Regions from separate parts of the Rhizobium sp. CB3171 genome, predicted to be linked through region 2. Evidence: riboswitches for the same ligand, from Rfam matches in the RefSeq annotation. Region 2 holds a riboswitch; the other holds the start of a gene.
What was found. A riboswitch is a leader RNA that binds a small molecule or an ion and turns the genes downstream of it on or off. The one in region 2 is predicted to bind thiamine pyrophosphate.

Region 1 (7,499 bases), on a different replicon from region 2:
ATAGGGAAAGACCTCGAAACCCTCACCGATCAGAATGCGCGCCGCCTCGACGAGTGCAAAGACATCCGGCTGCAGCGTATCGTGGTTGCCGATCACCTCCAGCTTGATCCAGTTGGTTCGAAACACTTCGCGGGCCATCTTGGCGGTCAGCACCGCCTCCGATACGCCATGGCAGCCGGCCGTGTTGGGAAGAACGCGAACGTCGAGCGCGCGGATCATGTCGAAGAATGCGCCACCGTTGCGACCGCCGACCGCTTCGCGGCGCAACGATACGGTGACGATCTCGGTCCCTGATCGCTTGACCGCTTCGGCGAGGACTGCTGGCGAGGGATAGCGCGCGGTGCCGAGAAGAAGTCGCGACCCGATTTGGCTTCCGTAGAGATCGAGCATGGTCAGCCTCCTTGCATGGGTGTCAGGATCTCGATCCTGTCGTTGTCGACCAGAATATGTCCGTCGCGATCCTCGCGATGAACGAGTTCGCCGTTGACGGCGGTTGCCAGCCAGTCGCCTTCGTAGTCGAGGGCGGCCAAAAGCTGCGAAAGCGTCGTGGCGGCGATCGTCTGCGCTTCGCCATTAATGATCAGGTGCATTGGAAACTCCTTTGCGTCGTCCGTTCGGAAAAGACGAGATCGGCGGCTTCTGCCGCCATTGTCGGCGCCAGCAGAAAACCGTGGCGATAAAGACCGTTGAGGTATGTGACCTTGCCTTCCCGCATTACTCGCGGAAAATTGTCGGGGAGGGCAGGGCGGATGCCGGCGCCGGTTTCGACGATAGTGGCATCCGCAAAGGCTGGATGCAGCGCATAGGCTGCGTTCAGCAGTTCCATCATCGAGCGCGCAGTGATCGGGCCGTCGAATTCGGTCTCGATCATCGTCGCGCCGACCATAAACAGGCCCTTGCCGCGGGGGACGATATACACGGGAAAGCGCGGATGCAGCAGGCGAACGGGCCGGGCGAGCGTAACCTCCTCTGTATGCAGATAGAGCATTTCGCCACGCACGCCGCGCAGATTGCGACTTTGCCCGATGCGGGCAGCACCGGTGCAATCAACGATATCGGAGAAATCGTCTTCGCTCACATCTTCGTCGGTAAAGACGACGCCCTCTGCCGACAACAGCTCTTTCAACGCGCGCAGCGCCTGGCGAGGATCCAGATGAGCTTCACGCTGAAAGAACAGGCCATGTCTGAAGCGAGTGGCGAGAGTGGGTTCGAGTGCAGCAATGTCGTCCTCTTCCACCCATTGATAGCAGGTCGTGCGGCTGGCAAATCGCCTCAGCTCTCCATGGTCGCGGGTCGATGCGACGACCAGCGTTCCGTTGCGGACGACCTTGCCCGGCAGAATCGCTTCCCACCGGTCGGCGGCATCGAGGCCGCGTTTAAGCACGGTCTCAGCGGCGCTTTCGCGCTCGCACCAAGGCGCGAGCATGCCGCCGGCGAGCCAGGAAGCAGCGCGAGCGAAGTTTGGGTGCGGGTCGAAAACGATCACTTTCGCACCACGGGCGTGCAATTCGCGTGCGACCGTGAGGCCGGCGACGCCGGCCCCCTTCACAAGGACACGCATGTCAGTCTGCCTTATGGGCTGGGGTGTCGATCGGCATATAGAGATCGCCGCCCTCACGGTATTTCGCCGCCATCGCGTCCAGCCCCTCCTTCTGCGCTTCGGCGCGGATATCGTGCGAAATCCGCATGGAGCAGAATTTCGGGCCGCACATCGAGCAGAAATGCGCAACCTTGTGGGCTTCCTTTGGCAAGGTTTCGTCATGGAAGCTGCGGGCGGTGTCAGGATCGAGCGACAGGTTGAACTGGTCTTCCCAACGGAACTCGAAGCGGGCGCGCGACAATGCATCGTCGCGCACCTGCGCGGCCGGGTGCCCCTTGGCAAGGTCGGCAGCATGGGCGGCGATCTTGTAGGTGATGACACCTGTTTTGACGTCATTGCGATCGGGCAGGCCGAGATGTTCCTTCGGGGTGACGTAGCAGAGCATGGCCGTGCCGAACCAGCCAATCATGGCAGCGCCGATGCCCGAGGTGATATGATCGTAGCCCGGCGCGATATCGGTCGTCAGCGGCCCGAGCGTATAGAAAGGCGCCTCGCCACAAACGGCGAGCTGCTTGTCCATGTTTTCCTTGATCTTGTGCATCGGCACGTGACCGGGGCCCTCGATCATCACCTGGCAATCCTTCGCCCAGGCGATCTTCGTTAGCTCGCCGAGCGTTTCGAGTTCGGCAAATTGCGCCGCGTCGTTGGCATCGGCGATCGAGCCGGGGCGCAGGCCGTCGCCGAGCGAGAAGGAGACGTCATAGGCGCGGCAGATATCGCAGATTTCCTCGAAATGTTCGTAGAGGAAGCTCTCGCGATGATGGTGAAGACACCACTTGGCCATGATCGAGCCGCCGCGCGAGACGATGCCGGTCACGCGATTGACGGTGAGTGGGATGTAATGCAGCCGTACGCCGGCATGGATAGTGAAATAATCGACGCCCTGTTCGGCCTGCTCGATCAGCGTATCGCGATAGATTTCCCAGGTGAGGTCTTCGGCGATGCCGCCGACCTTTTCCAGCGCCTGATACAGCGGCACCGTGCCGATCGGCAGCGGCGAATTGCGGATGATCCATTCTCGGATATTGTGGATGTTGCGGCCGGTCGAAAGGTCCATGACGGTATCGGCGCCCCATCGGGCAGCCCAGACCATCTTCTCGACTTCCTCCGCCATCGATGACGTGACGGCGGAGTTGCCGATATTGGCGTTGATCTTCACCAGAAAATTCCGGCCGATGATCATCGGTTCGCTTTCGGGGTGATTGATGTTGGCCGGGATGATCGCCCTGCCGGCGGCGACTTCCTGGCGGACGAATTCCGGTGTGACATGATCCGGAATATGAGCGCCGAAGCTCTCGCCGTCGCGAATCAGTGCTTCGGCGTTGGCCTTGCGGCCGAGGTTTTCGCGAATGGCGATGAACTCCATCTCCGGCGTAATGATACCGGCCCGTGCATAGGCGAGCTGGGTGACGGCTTTACCATCCCTGGCACGTAGCGGCCGGCGTCGCCCTGGGAATTCCGGCGTGAGCCGTTCGCCGCTGACAAAGCCGTTGTCCTCGGGGCGGACATGGCGGCCCACATAGGATTCGACATCGCCGCGGGCGAGCACCCAGTCACGGCGCAGTTGGGGCAGGCCCTGCTCGATGCGGATCTCGGCGCCCTCTATCGTGTAGGGACCGGAGGAATCATAGACGACGACAGGCGGCTCGCCTGCGGTCGGATGGACGCTGATCTCGCGCATCGGTACGCGGATATCGCTATGGATATCTCCAGAAATATGGATCTTCCGCGATGCCGGCATCGGGCCAGTCGTGACGGTCGGGGTAAGATTCTTTGCGGCAATGGTCATGGTTTGAGGCTCCAAATTGCAGTTGGAGACCCAGTCAATCAGCCGGAATGATGGAAAGACGCCGGCACGGATTCCACGCATGAATCCAAAGCCTTCGAGCGCTTGCACCGTCCCTACGCCAGTATGAACTGGATCAGGTTCAACGGGTCACTGCGCCCACAATCGGCAAAGCCGTATTGTTCAGCAGTATCTCAGCCCCTTGCCGGGACCCCCCTGGTGAATGTCGGTGATCGTAAAGGGCCGCTGCTAATGATGTCAAGCTCGCTCTCGTTGCGGCTCAGACGTCGAGCGATATCTCTGTCCCGAGCCTGGCTGATGAAAGATGTCCCTATTGGCGGTTACAGGAGGAAATTGGCTTGACTGATTTGCTCAACCATTCTTAATAAACTGATCTGCTGGACCAACCAGTGGACCGGAGGGTGTGATGGACGAAAGTCCGATCTTAACCGAGGTGCCGAATATCGCGCGTGGTCTCGCCCGCCGGACGGCGCGTGACGTTATCGCTCAGAAGCTGATGGTCCTGATAGCAACCAACATGTTGCGGCCGGGCGACGAGTTGCCGGGCGAGCGCGAACTGGCAAGCGTTCTCCATGTCAGCCGCGAAACGGTGCGCGGCGCCATCCAGACCCTGGCCGCGCAGGGTATCATCGCGGTTTCGCATGGCAGCCGCAGCCGCATTTGCAAGGTCGACCTCAGCCACATCACGGTGACGATCGCCTCTCCCAACGCAATCGACAGCTACGATCTGGAGTCGGTTCACGCGGCCCGTCTCCATGTCGAGCTCAAGGTCGTCGGGGATGCTGCCGAACGGATCGACGATGCGACGCTGGCAAAGTTGCAGGCTCTTCTGGAGGCGCAGCGGCTTGGCGGAGACGATGTGATGCGTTTCCTCATTTGCGACCGCGAATTCCACGTTGCGATCTATCGCGCCGGTGGAAACCCGCTGCTCGCCGACTTTGTCACTGACCTATACACCTACATGATGAATTACCGCCGCAACGCCATGTCCAAGCCGGGCGCTATCGAAGCGAGCTACGACGATCATCTATCGATCTACGAGGCTCTCGCACGGCATGACCGCGATGCCGTCGTCGACGCGTTCCGGCATCATCTGACGCGTATTTACGAAACGACCAAGGTTCTGCTGGCGACCGGCAATACCGGCAATACGGTTTGAGCCGCTGAGCATGAGGAGATCTGGCTGATATGCATGTGATGGTTATCGGGGCGGCTGGCATGATCGGCCGCAAGCTGGTGGAGAAGATTGGTCTGCAGGCAGATGTGCTTGGCCGCGGGATCGACAGGTTGACGCTTGTCGACGTTGTTCCGCCGCCGGTTCCGGCCGCGCTTGTATCCGTTTCCACGGCGATGACGGCCGATCTTTCTGATCCCGCGAGTGCCACCAAGCTTTCCGGCTTGCGGCCGGATATGATCTTTCATCTGGCGGCGATCGTATCCGGCGAGGCCGAGGCGGATTTCGATAAGGGCTACCACACCAATCTCGATGGCACGCGCTCGCTCTTCGAGGCCATCCGGCACGAGGGGCTGAAGGAGCCCTATAACCCCCGCGTCATCTTTGCCTCGTCGATCGCTGTTTTCGGCCAACCCTTTCCGGAGAAGATCGGCGATGATTTCTTCACGACCCCCCTGACGAGCTACGGTACGCAGAAGGCGATCTGCGAACTGCTGCTTGCCGATTATTCGAGGCGCGGCATCTTCGACGGCATCGGCATTCGCCTTCCGACAATCTGCATCCGCCCCGGCAAGCCCAACAAGGCCGCCTCCGGCTTCTTCTCGAACATTCTGCGCGAGCCTCTTGTCAATCAGGAAGCCGTGCTGCCGGTGGACGAGAATGTCCGACACTGGTTTGCCAGCCCACGCTCCGCGGTCGGCTTCTTCATCCATGCCGCACGCATCGACAGCAGCGAGATCGGACCGCGCCGAAATCTCACCATGCCCGGGCTGTCCGCACTTGTCGGCGAGGAGATCGAGGCTCTGCGCCGCGTCGCCGGCGAAAAGGCTGTCAAACTCATCCGCCGTGAGATCGACCCCACAATCCGCTCGATTGTTTCCGGATGGGCGACGGATTTCGATGCGCGGCGGGCAACGGCGCTCGGCTTCAGGGCGGAAACCAATTTCGATGAGATCATAAGGATCCACATCGATGATGAACTTGGAGGGAAAATCTGAGATGGCGCAGCCCGCAATCGCACCAAAAACCCAGATCGCCCTTGTCACCGGCGGAGGTACCGGCATCGGCCGCAGCATCGCCAAAGCGCTGAGCGCTGAAGGTTATACCGTTGTCCTCACCGGGCGCCGTCATGATGTGCTGGAAAAGGCAGCCAGCGAACTCGCCGCCGAGACTGGCGGCACGATGCGGGCGATTGTCTGCGATATCGGGGCTCCTGAACAGGTCGCTGACCTCTTCGGCAAGATCAAATCCGAATTCGGCCGGCTCGATCTTCTCGTCAACAATGCCGGCAGCGGTGCGCCTGCGATACCGCTCGAAGAGCTCACCTTCGACCAGTGGAACGGCGTGGTCGCGGCCAACCTCACCGGCGCGTTTCTTTGCACGCAGCAGGCTTTCAAACTGATGAAGTCGCAGGTGCCTCACGGCGGCCGCATCATCAACAACGGGTCGATTTCGGCGACAACGCCCCGGCCAAATTCCGCCCCCTATACCGCGACCAAGCATGCGATCACCGGCCTTACGAAATCGACCGCGCTCGACGGACGCCCATTCGATATCGCTTGCGGCCAGATCGATATCGGCAATGCCGCAACGGACATGACCGCGAGGATGAGTTCCGGTGTGCTGCAGGCGAACGGAGAAATTGCCACCGAACCGACGATTTCCGCCGAGCATGTCGCTCGCGCGGTCGTCTACATGGCAAGCCTTCCGCTGGAGGCAAACGTCCTGACCATGACCGTGATGGCGACAAAGATGCCGCTCGTCGGAAGGGGATAGGACGTCGAAATTGAATTGGTTGGCGTTCTGGCGGTGAATGTCTCGGAGGAGGAGATGACCGGCAGGGCCAAGGAAGTGACAAGTTCTGGGAGGGACTTTTATGGCAGGTGTCGAGTTTGTCGATGTCAGGAAATCATTCGGGGCGTTCCCGGTTATCAAGGGCGTGAATATCGAGATTGCCGACGGGGAGTTCGTGATCCTGGTCGGACCGTCGGGATGCGGAAAATCCACGCTTCTGAGAATGCTTGCCGGCCTCGAGAACATTTCCGCCGGCGAGATCCGTATCGGCAATCGTGCCGTCAACGGTGTAGCGCCGGGTGACCGCGACATAGCCATGGTCTTTCAGAATTATGCGCTCTATCCGCATATGTCGGTGGCGCAGAACATGGCTTTCTCGCTGATGCTTAAGCGCGCGCCGAAAGCCGACATGGATATGCGTGTCAAGAAGGCTGCGGAAATCCTGGGCCTTACCAAACTTCTCGACCGCTATCCCCGCCAGCTTTCCGGCGGCCAGCGCCAGCGTGTCGCCATGGGCCGGGCGATCGTGCGCGATCCGCAGGTCTTCCTTTTCGACGAACCGCTTTCTAACCTCGATGCCAAGCTCCGGGTCGCCATGCGCGCGGAGATCAAGGAGCTTCATCAACGTCTCGGCACCACGACCGTTTACGTCACGCATGATCAGATCGAGGCCATGACGATGGCCGATAAGATCGTCGTCATGCATGACGGCGTCGTCGAGCAGGTGGGAAAGCCGCTGGATCTCTACGACACGCCTGCCAATCTTTTCGTCGCGGGCTTCATCGGTTCGCCGGCGATGAACATGATCAAAGGCCGCCTCGATGCGGAGAATGGCAGCCGGTTCATCGCGTCGGACGGAACTGTCCTGCCGGTGGCAAATCCGCCCGCTGGCGCAAAGGGCCGGGATCTCGTCTATGGGCTGCGTCCGGAATACATCGCGCTCGACGCCAACGGTCTGCCGGCGGAAATCATCGTGATCGAGCCGACCGGGTATGAAACGCAGATGACCGTCAGGTTTGGCGGCAGTGATGTCAACTGCATCTTCCGGGAACGGATCAATGCCCGACCCGGCGATACGCTGCGCGTTTCCATCGACGCGCCGCATGTCCATCTATTCGACGCCG
Region 2 (7,499 bases):
CGCTGAGATCATAGGGGCGGGCAAGGACGATCGCCCTGCCGCTGCCGAGCGAAAGGCGCACAGTACCTTCAGCCACATTGGAAATGGTGCGCGACGCGCCGAAGGGCAGATGGAAATCGCGCAGGGGATAGCGGGCGTTGTGAATGAAGAGACCCTTCAAGTCGCTGAAGCCCAGAATGGAAAACAGCGAGCCGGCCGGCAGCGCCAGTTCCAAGTCGCCCGGCAGCAGCGGCACGGCCTCTTCATCGCCCGAGGTCAGCAGCACGTCGAAACCTTTTTCGGCGAGCTGAACGCCATTGAGCAGATGCTGGATCGCATGATCCGAACGTTCCCCACCCATGGCGCCGGCGAGGATCAACCGCTTCGCACCGCGATTGATCGCTTCCGATACGGCAATCTCGCCATCCGTCGCTGCCTTTGCCTCCGGATAGGGCTGCTTGGGCACATCCGGAAATGCACCGTGCAGATCCGCCGGCGTCGAGTCGAAATCGCCGACCCAGAGCTCGGGCGTCGCATTGAGCGCCACGGCATGGCGCATGCCGCCATCTGCCGCAATGAAACGGCTGCCCGCGACCGCCGCGCGCAGCCGGTCCGTCAGGCGAAGCTCGCCGCCAAGAAGGATAGTGAAGGTGGTGGATTGGCTCATGTGCCAAGCCCATAGCGCAAAGACGCGTCCTAAGGGAAGAGCGCTGTTGGCAAGAACGGCGGTGTCAGCCGTTCAGCCGTCTGTTTCCTTGATGCGCGCCTGGAAAACCTGCTCGTAACCGCTGACGAACCGATCGAACAGCAGCGAGAAAGTCTCGATGTCCTCGGTCGACCAGTCGGCAATGATGCTCTCGATGACCGAAAATTTCTGCGCCTGGATTTCGGCGAGCAGCCTTTGGCCCAGCGCGGTCAGCACGACCACGATGCGGCGCGCATCCGCCTGCGAGGCTTTGCGGCGCAGAACGCCGCGGGCGACCATATCAGCGACGATGCGGCTTGCCCGCGATGGATCGATGCGCAGGATGTCGGCGATGGTCCCGACCGTGACTTCGCCGGCCTCTTCCGCGCGCCTTACGGCATCGATAACGTCGAGATGCGAAAGCTCCAGGCCCGGCGCAACGTTCTGGATGGCAAGCCGACCGATCATGCGGCGGCCGGTCATCAGGCGCATGCGGGTCATCACCTGCCCGATGCGCAACCGGTTTTCATCTTCGGGCAGCGGTGAGGCTTCAACTTCTCGTGTGTTCGTCGCTGATGTCATCATTCCAACATATCAGAGACGGATAGGAATTAAAATATGCAAACAGCATTCACTTGCCATTGACAGTTATATGCTGATAGCACATATATTGTTCCGGAACATTCGCTTTCGAAGACCTGTCCGAAAACGCCATGTTCCGCATTCAGGAACCGGGGCGTTCCCATGCGTTCGGTCGAGCGCATAGCGTTTCGGGCAAGCTCGGATTTCTCGTTCCATGGATATGCAGACCACGCCCGCGCCACTCGTGGCGGATCATCGCCGCCGGCTGATTCTCTTCTTTTTCCTGATGACCGCCATGTTCATGGCAACCCTCGACAACCAGATCGTATCGACGGCGTTGCCGACCATCGTCGGAGAATTCGGGCACTTGGAACGCTTCGGCTGGATCGGCTCGGCCTATCTGCTGGCCCTTTCCGCCTCGATGCCCGTTTACGGCAAGCTCGGTGACCTTTTCGGCCGCAAATATGTGATGATGACCGCGATCGCGATCTTCACCGTCGGTTCGGCGGTCTGCGGCCTTGCAATATCGATGAATACGCTGATCGCCGCCCGCGTGCTGCAGGGCCTTGGCGGCGGCGGCATTCTGGTCTCGATCTTCTCCGTCAACGCCGATCTCTTCGAACCGCGGGAACGCGCCCGTTATCAGAGCTATTCCAGCCTGGTGCTGATGGCTTCCGGCGCCATCGGCCCCGTTCTCGGCGGCACGATGAGCGACCTCTTCGGCTGGCGCTCGATCTTCCTCGTCAACCTGCCGATCGGCTTTATCGTTCTGGCCGGCCTCGCCTTCATGCTGCCGTACCGCAAACCCGCCCGCAAGCCGAAGATCGACTATGCCGGCGCGCTCCTCCTTGCGCTGACGACCACCAGCATCGTGCTTGCCGCTGACGGCACGGAGCTCTTCGGCTCATTGCTTTCGCCGCAATGCCTCGGGATCACCGCCTTCGGCGCGCTCTGTGCGCTGGCCTGGGTTTTCGTCGAACGTCGCGCGCCGGAGCCGATCGTGCCGATGACACTGTTCCGCAACCCGACCTTCGGCCTGCTGCTGATCAGCTCGGTCACCAGCGGCGCGGTGGCAATCGGCATGGTCAATTATTTCGCGCTCTTCCTGCAGACGACGACCGGCCTGTCGCCATCCATGGCGGGCCTGCTGTTCATCCTGTTGACCGGCGGCATCGTCTGCGGTTCGCTTTCGGCCGGCCGGCTGATCTCGATGAAGGGCCGCTACAAGCCCTTCGCCATCGCCAGCGCCGCCTGCAGCACCATCGCCTTCGCCACGCTGGCGCATGTTCACGCCGGCACGCCGATCGTCTTCATCGGCGCCCTGATGCTGCTGCATGGCATCGGCATCGGCCTGGCACAACAAGTCCCGGTCATTGGCGTGCAGAATGCCGCAGCCAGCCGCGACGTCGGTGCCGCCACCGGCGCCGTGACGCTCTCGCGCATGGGCGGCGCCTCGATCGCCATTTCCATCTACGGCGCCATCATCGCCGCCAAGCTCGGCAATATCGGCGTTTCCATCCCCGGTGTCGCCAATATCGAGGAACTGACGCCGAAGATGATGGCGGCCCTGCCGGACGCCACGCGCGAAAGCGTTGCCAATACCTATGCGAGCGCCTTCAGCCCACTGTTCATGACGGCCGCCGCCATCTGTTTCCTCGGCCTGCTGACGGCGATCTCATTGAAGAACGTGCAATTGCCCGGCGCCGCCAAGAAGCTCGACAGCCAGGCGGCTGCGCACGCGGCCGAGTAAAACGAACGTACTGCAATCGACAGGGGAATCATTCCCCTTGTCATCGCTTCGTCACAGGAATAAACCTGCCAACGCTCTAACGGGGTGCCTTATGTCTTTCGAAGACATCTGGCTGAGAGGCTTTCACCGGCCAACCCGCGGAACCTGATCCGGCTAACACCGGCGGAGGGATTAGACGCGTGACAAAATCATGGCGCCCTTTTCCCGTTCAAAACGAAACCAACGAGGAGGCGCTGTCATGCCCAACCGATCGCTATTGTCACTGTTTACCGGCTTGGCTCTCGCCGCCGGCGCAACGCTTTTCGCCGCCCCGGGCGCCGAAGCCGCCGACAAGACGCTCACCATCTACACCTATGAAAGCTTCACCGCCGACTGGGGTCCGGGCGCCAAGGTCAAGGCCGCCTTCGAGAAGACCTGCGGCTGCACGGTCAATTACGTCAGCGTCACCGACGGCGTGGCGCTGCTTTCTAGGCTGAAGCTGGAAGGCACGGGCACGAAAGCGGACGTCGTTCTCGGCCTCGACACCAACCTCGTCGACGAGGCCAAGGACACTGGCCTGTTCGACGCCAGTGGCATCGACACATCAGGCCTGAAGGTTCCGGGCGATTTCAAAGACGACGTCTTCGTCCCCTATGACTACGGCCATTTCGCCGTCGTCTACGATACGCAGGTGGTCAAGAATCCGCCAAAGAGCCTGAAGGATCTGGTCGAGGGCGATCCGTCGCAGAAGATCGTCATCGAGGACCCCCGCACCTCGACGCCGGGCCTCGGCCTGCTGCTCTGGGTCAAGTCGGTCTATGGCGACAAGGCGGCCGATGCCTGGACGAAGCTCAAGGGCCGCATCCTGACCGTCACCCCCGGCTGGTCGGAAGCCTATGACCTCTTCACCAAGGGCGAGGCACCGATGGTGCTCTCCTATACGACGTCGCCGGCCTATCATATGGTCGTAGACAAGACCGACCGCTATCAGGCGGCCGCCTTCTCCGAGGGCCACTACATCCAGATCGAAGTTGCCGGCCCGATCAAGTCGTCGGCGAACAAGGAGCTTGCCCGCGACTTCCTGAAGTTCATGGTTTCGCCCGGCTTTCAGGACACCATCCCGACCAATAACTGGATGATGCCGGTCTCGGCGACGTCCGAGCCGCTGCCAGATGCCTTCAGCAAGCTGGTCGTCCCGTCAAAGACCTTCCTGATGAGCCCCGATGTGGTCGAAAAGAACCGCAAGGCCTGGATCGACGAATGGCTGGCCGCCACCAGCACCAATTGATGCCGAGATGCTGCTGACGGCGCCGGAGAAAAGACATGCCATCGCCGGCGGGGCCTTCAGCCTCGCCGGTATCGTGTTTTTCATCGGCCTTGCCATCGTCACCCTGCTTGCCGCCGGCATCGAATCCGCCGACGGCAATCCGCTCACCGATCCCTATCTTCTGCGCGTGCTGCGCTTCACCCTGCTGCAGGCAACGCTGTCCACCCTACTTTCTGTCGCCCTCGCCATTCCGGTCGCCCGCGCGCTGGCGCGGCAGCCTCGCTTTCCCGGCCGGCTCTGGCTCATCCGCCTGATGGCCGTTCCCATGGGCCTGCCGGTGCTGATCGGCGCGCTGGGCCTGCTCGGCATATGGGGGCGTCAGGGCGTTCTCAACCAGCTATTGACGGGGCTCGGCCTGGCGCAGCCGGTCAGCATCTACGGGCTGACGGGCATCCTGCTGGCGCACGTCTTCTTCAACCTGCCGCTCGCCGCCCGCCTGATGCTCGCCGGGCTGGAACGCGTGCCGGCGGAATATTGGCTAATGGCCGGTGGCCTCGGCATGCGCCCCGCCTCCGTCTTTCGTTTCATCGAATGGCCGGTGCTGCGCGGCCTCATTCCCGGCATCGCCGGCCTGATCTTCATGCTCTGTGCCACCAGCTTCACGCTGGTGCTGATCCTCGGTGGCGGCCCGGCCGCGACCACGCTCGAGGTGGCGATCTATCAAGCATTGCGCTTTGATTTCGATCCCGGCCGCGCCGTAGCCCTGTCCCTTCTGCAAATCGTGGTGACCGCCGCCATTCTCGGCGCCATGGCCTTGCTTCCAGCGCCGGACGATCACGGGCTGACGGCAGGCCGCGCCGTGCGGCGCATCGATGGAACAGTGCCCGCCGCCAAACTGGCCGACAGCACGCTGCTCCTGCTCGCCACCCTATTCATCGGCCTGCCGCTCGCCTCGGTGGTCGTCACCGGCCTCAAGGCAGATCTTCTGAGGCTCGTCAGCCAGGCGATCTTCCTGCAGGCGGCCTTGACCAGCCTCACAATCGCGCTTGCCGCCGGCATTTTGGCGGTCCTCATCTCCTTCGCCATCATCCGCGCCCGCGCGGCGATAGCGGCCGAACGCCGGAAAGCGCCGGGCCTGGGCGCCCTCGCCTTCGCCTTGAGCGGCACGTCCTCCCTCGTCTTGCTGGTGCCGCCGATCGTGCTGGCGACCGGATGGTTCCTGGCGCTGAGGCTGTTTGGCGATCCCGCCCGATTTGCGGCGCTTCTGATCGTCGCCATCAACGCCCTGATGGCGCTTCCCTTTGTCATCCGCGTCATCGAACCGGCCCATGCTGTCCATCGTCGCCGCACGGAACGTTTGGCCGCAAGCCTCGGTCTTCAGGGCCTCGCGCGGTTGCGGCTAGTGGACTGGCCCGGCCTGCGCAAGCCGCTTTTTACGGCGCTCTCCTTCGCCATGGCGCTGTCGCTCGGCGATCTCGGCGCCGTCGCTCTCTTCGGCTCCGATAGCCTGGTGACACTGCCTTGGCTGGTCTACAGCAAGCTCGGCAGCTATCGCACCAACGATGCGGACGGACTTGCTTTCATTCTGGGGCTGATATGTCTACTCCTGACTGTCGCCGGCACGGCCGGTCAAGGCAGGCATGAGGACGAAGGCAGGCGGAATGACCGATAATCAGCGCACGGGACAACGGGGCATCACAATGACCGGGGTCGAATTGCGGCTCGGCACCCATGATTTCCGCTTCGATTGCGAACTGCCGCAAGGCCGGATCATCGCTATTACCGGCCCGTCCGGATCGGGCAAATCCACCTTCCTCAATCTGCTCGCCGGCTTCGAGACGCCCGACCGTGGCCGCATCATGCTTGCCGGGCAGGATGTCACTAGGCTGCATCCCTTCGAGCGGCCGGTATCGCTAGTTTTCCAGGATAACAACCTCTTCGCCCATCTCGATCTCTTCACCAATGTCGGGCTTGGCATCAGCCCGTCGCTGAAACTCTCGGTGGACGACCGGCAAAGGATTTCGGGAGCCCTGACACGCGTTGGGCTTGCCGGCTTCGACAGACGCAAGCCCGGCACCCTTTCCGGCGGCGAGCGCCAACGTGCGGCCTTCGCACGGGCGCTGGTGCGCGACAAGCCGATCCTGCTGCTCGACGAGCCCTTCGCCGCGCTCGATCCCGGCCTGCGCTCCGGCATGGCGGAGCTTTTGTCCGAGCTTCACCGCGAAACTGGCAATACGGTGCTGATCGTCTCGCACGACCCGGCTGAAGTTCGCCGTCTTGCCGATCATGCCGTCTTCATCGATGGCGGAACCGTTCCGCTTTCAGCTCCCATCGAGCGTTTTTTGACGCAAGACGGCATTCCGGCACTGACCACATTTTTGCAACATTGAATGCGACGCAGCATTTTGCTGCCGGTTTTGCCTTAATTTCGTCGCGGCGGACGGCTGAAAGTCCTGGCATATGCTTGCCAAAATACAACGCTGCCACATTTAAACGGAGTCTCGCTATGCAACTGCTGCCGAAATCGGCTACAGCAAAGGGCAGAGACCACCCGGACGAACTCAGGTCCGATCGGAGTGGATGCAACCTTTGACGAAACGCGGCGATGATCTGCCTAGTCATGATCAACCGGGTTCGGCGTCCGGCCGGCATGGCAGTAAGATGAGTGGGACACAGGCACTGAAGCAGAGCGACTACGCAGGACGAAGGATCAGCAGGACTGTCGCGGCCCACGCGCGCCGCTTGGCCCCCGTCCTCATTGCCGCGGCGGTGCTCAACGGCTGTCAGTCGGTGCTGGATCAATCCTACCAGCCGAATGTTTCGCCATCGTCCAGCCCGCAGATCGTTTCCGAAGTACAGAAGAACGATCCGCGCGCGCAGATGGGCGCCCGCGAGCATCCGCGCATTCTGGCGAGCTATGGCGGCGAGTATAAGGATGCCAGGACCGAGCGCCTGGTCGCCCGCATCGCCGGCGCACTGACCAGCGTGTCGGAAAATCCGCAGCAATCCTATCGCATCACCATTCTGAATTCGCCGTCGATCAATGCCTTCGCGCTGCCCGGCGGCTATCTCTACGTCACGCGCGGCCTGTTGGCGCTTGCCAACGATGCCTCGGAAGTCGCCGCCGTGCTGTCGCATGAAATGGCGCACGTCACCGCCAATCACGGTATCGAGCGCCAGAAGCGAGAAGAGGCTGAAGTCATCGCCAGCCGCGTTGTCTCCGAAGTTCTGTCGAGCGATCTTGCCGGCAAGCAAGC

Region 1: it holds a riboswitch for thiamine pyrophosphate, as region 2 does, so the genes downstream of both, thiC (phosphomethylpyrimidine synthase ThiC) here and thiB (thiamine ABC transporter substrate binding subunit) in region 2, are expected to answer to the same signal.

Annotation. Positions count from the first base shown of each region.
Region 1 is NZ_CP121653.1:2,148,957-2,156,455, reverse strand. Features, by position in the region: gene QA648_RS29130 (thiazole synthase) at 1-390, opposite strand, end outside; gene thiS (sulfur carrier protein ThiS) at 393-590, opposite strand; gene thiO (glycine oxidase ThiO) at 581-1,561, opposite strand; gene thiC (phosphomethylpyrimidine synthase ThiC) at 1,563-3,389, opposite strand; TPP riboswitch at 3,482-3,614, opposite strand; gene QA648_RS29110 (FadR/GntR family transcriptional regulator) at 3,814-4,566, shown strand; gene denD (D-erythronate dehydrogenase) at 4,596-5,579, shown strand; gene QA648_RS29100 (SDR family oxidoreductase) at 5,581-6,357, shown strand; gene ugpC (sn-glycerol-3-phosphate ABC transporter ATP-binding protein UgpC) at 6,458-7,499, shown strand, end outside.
Region 2 is NZ_CP121652.1:3,343,367-3,350,865, forward strand. Features, by position in the region: gene QA648_RS16270 (thiamine diphosphokinase) at 1-646, opposite strand, end outside; gene QA648_RS16275 (MarR family winged helix-turn-helix transcriptional regulator) at 719-1,246, opposite strand; gene QA648_RS16280 (MDR family MFS transporter) at 1,461-2,996, shown strand; TPP riboswitch at 3,067-3,184, shown strand; gene thiB (thiamine ABC transporter substrate binding subunit) at 3,235-4,263, shown strand; gene thiP (thiamine/thiamine pyrophosphate ABC transporter permease ThiP) at 4,271-5,914, shown strand; gene QA648_RS16295 (ATP-binding cassette domain-containing protein) at 5,904-6,632, shown strand; gene QA648_RS16300 (M48 family metalloprotease) at 6,904-7,499, shown strand, end outside.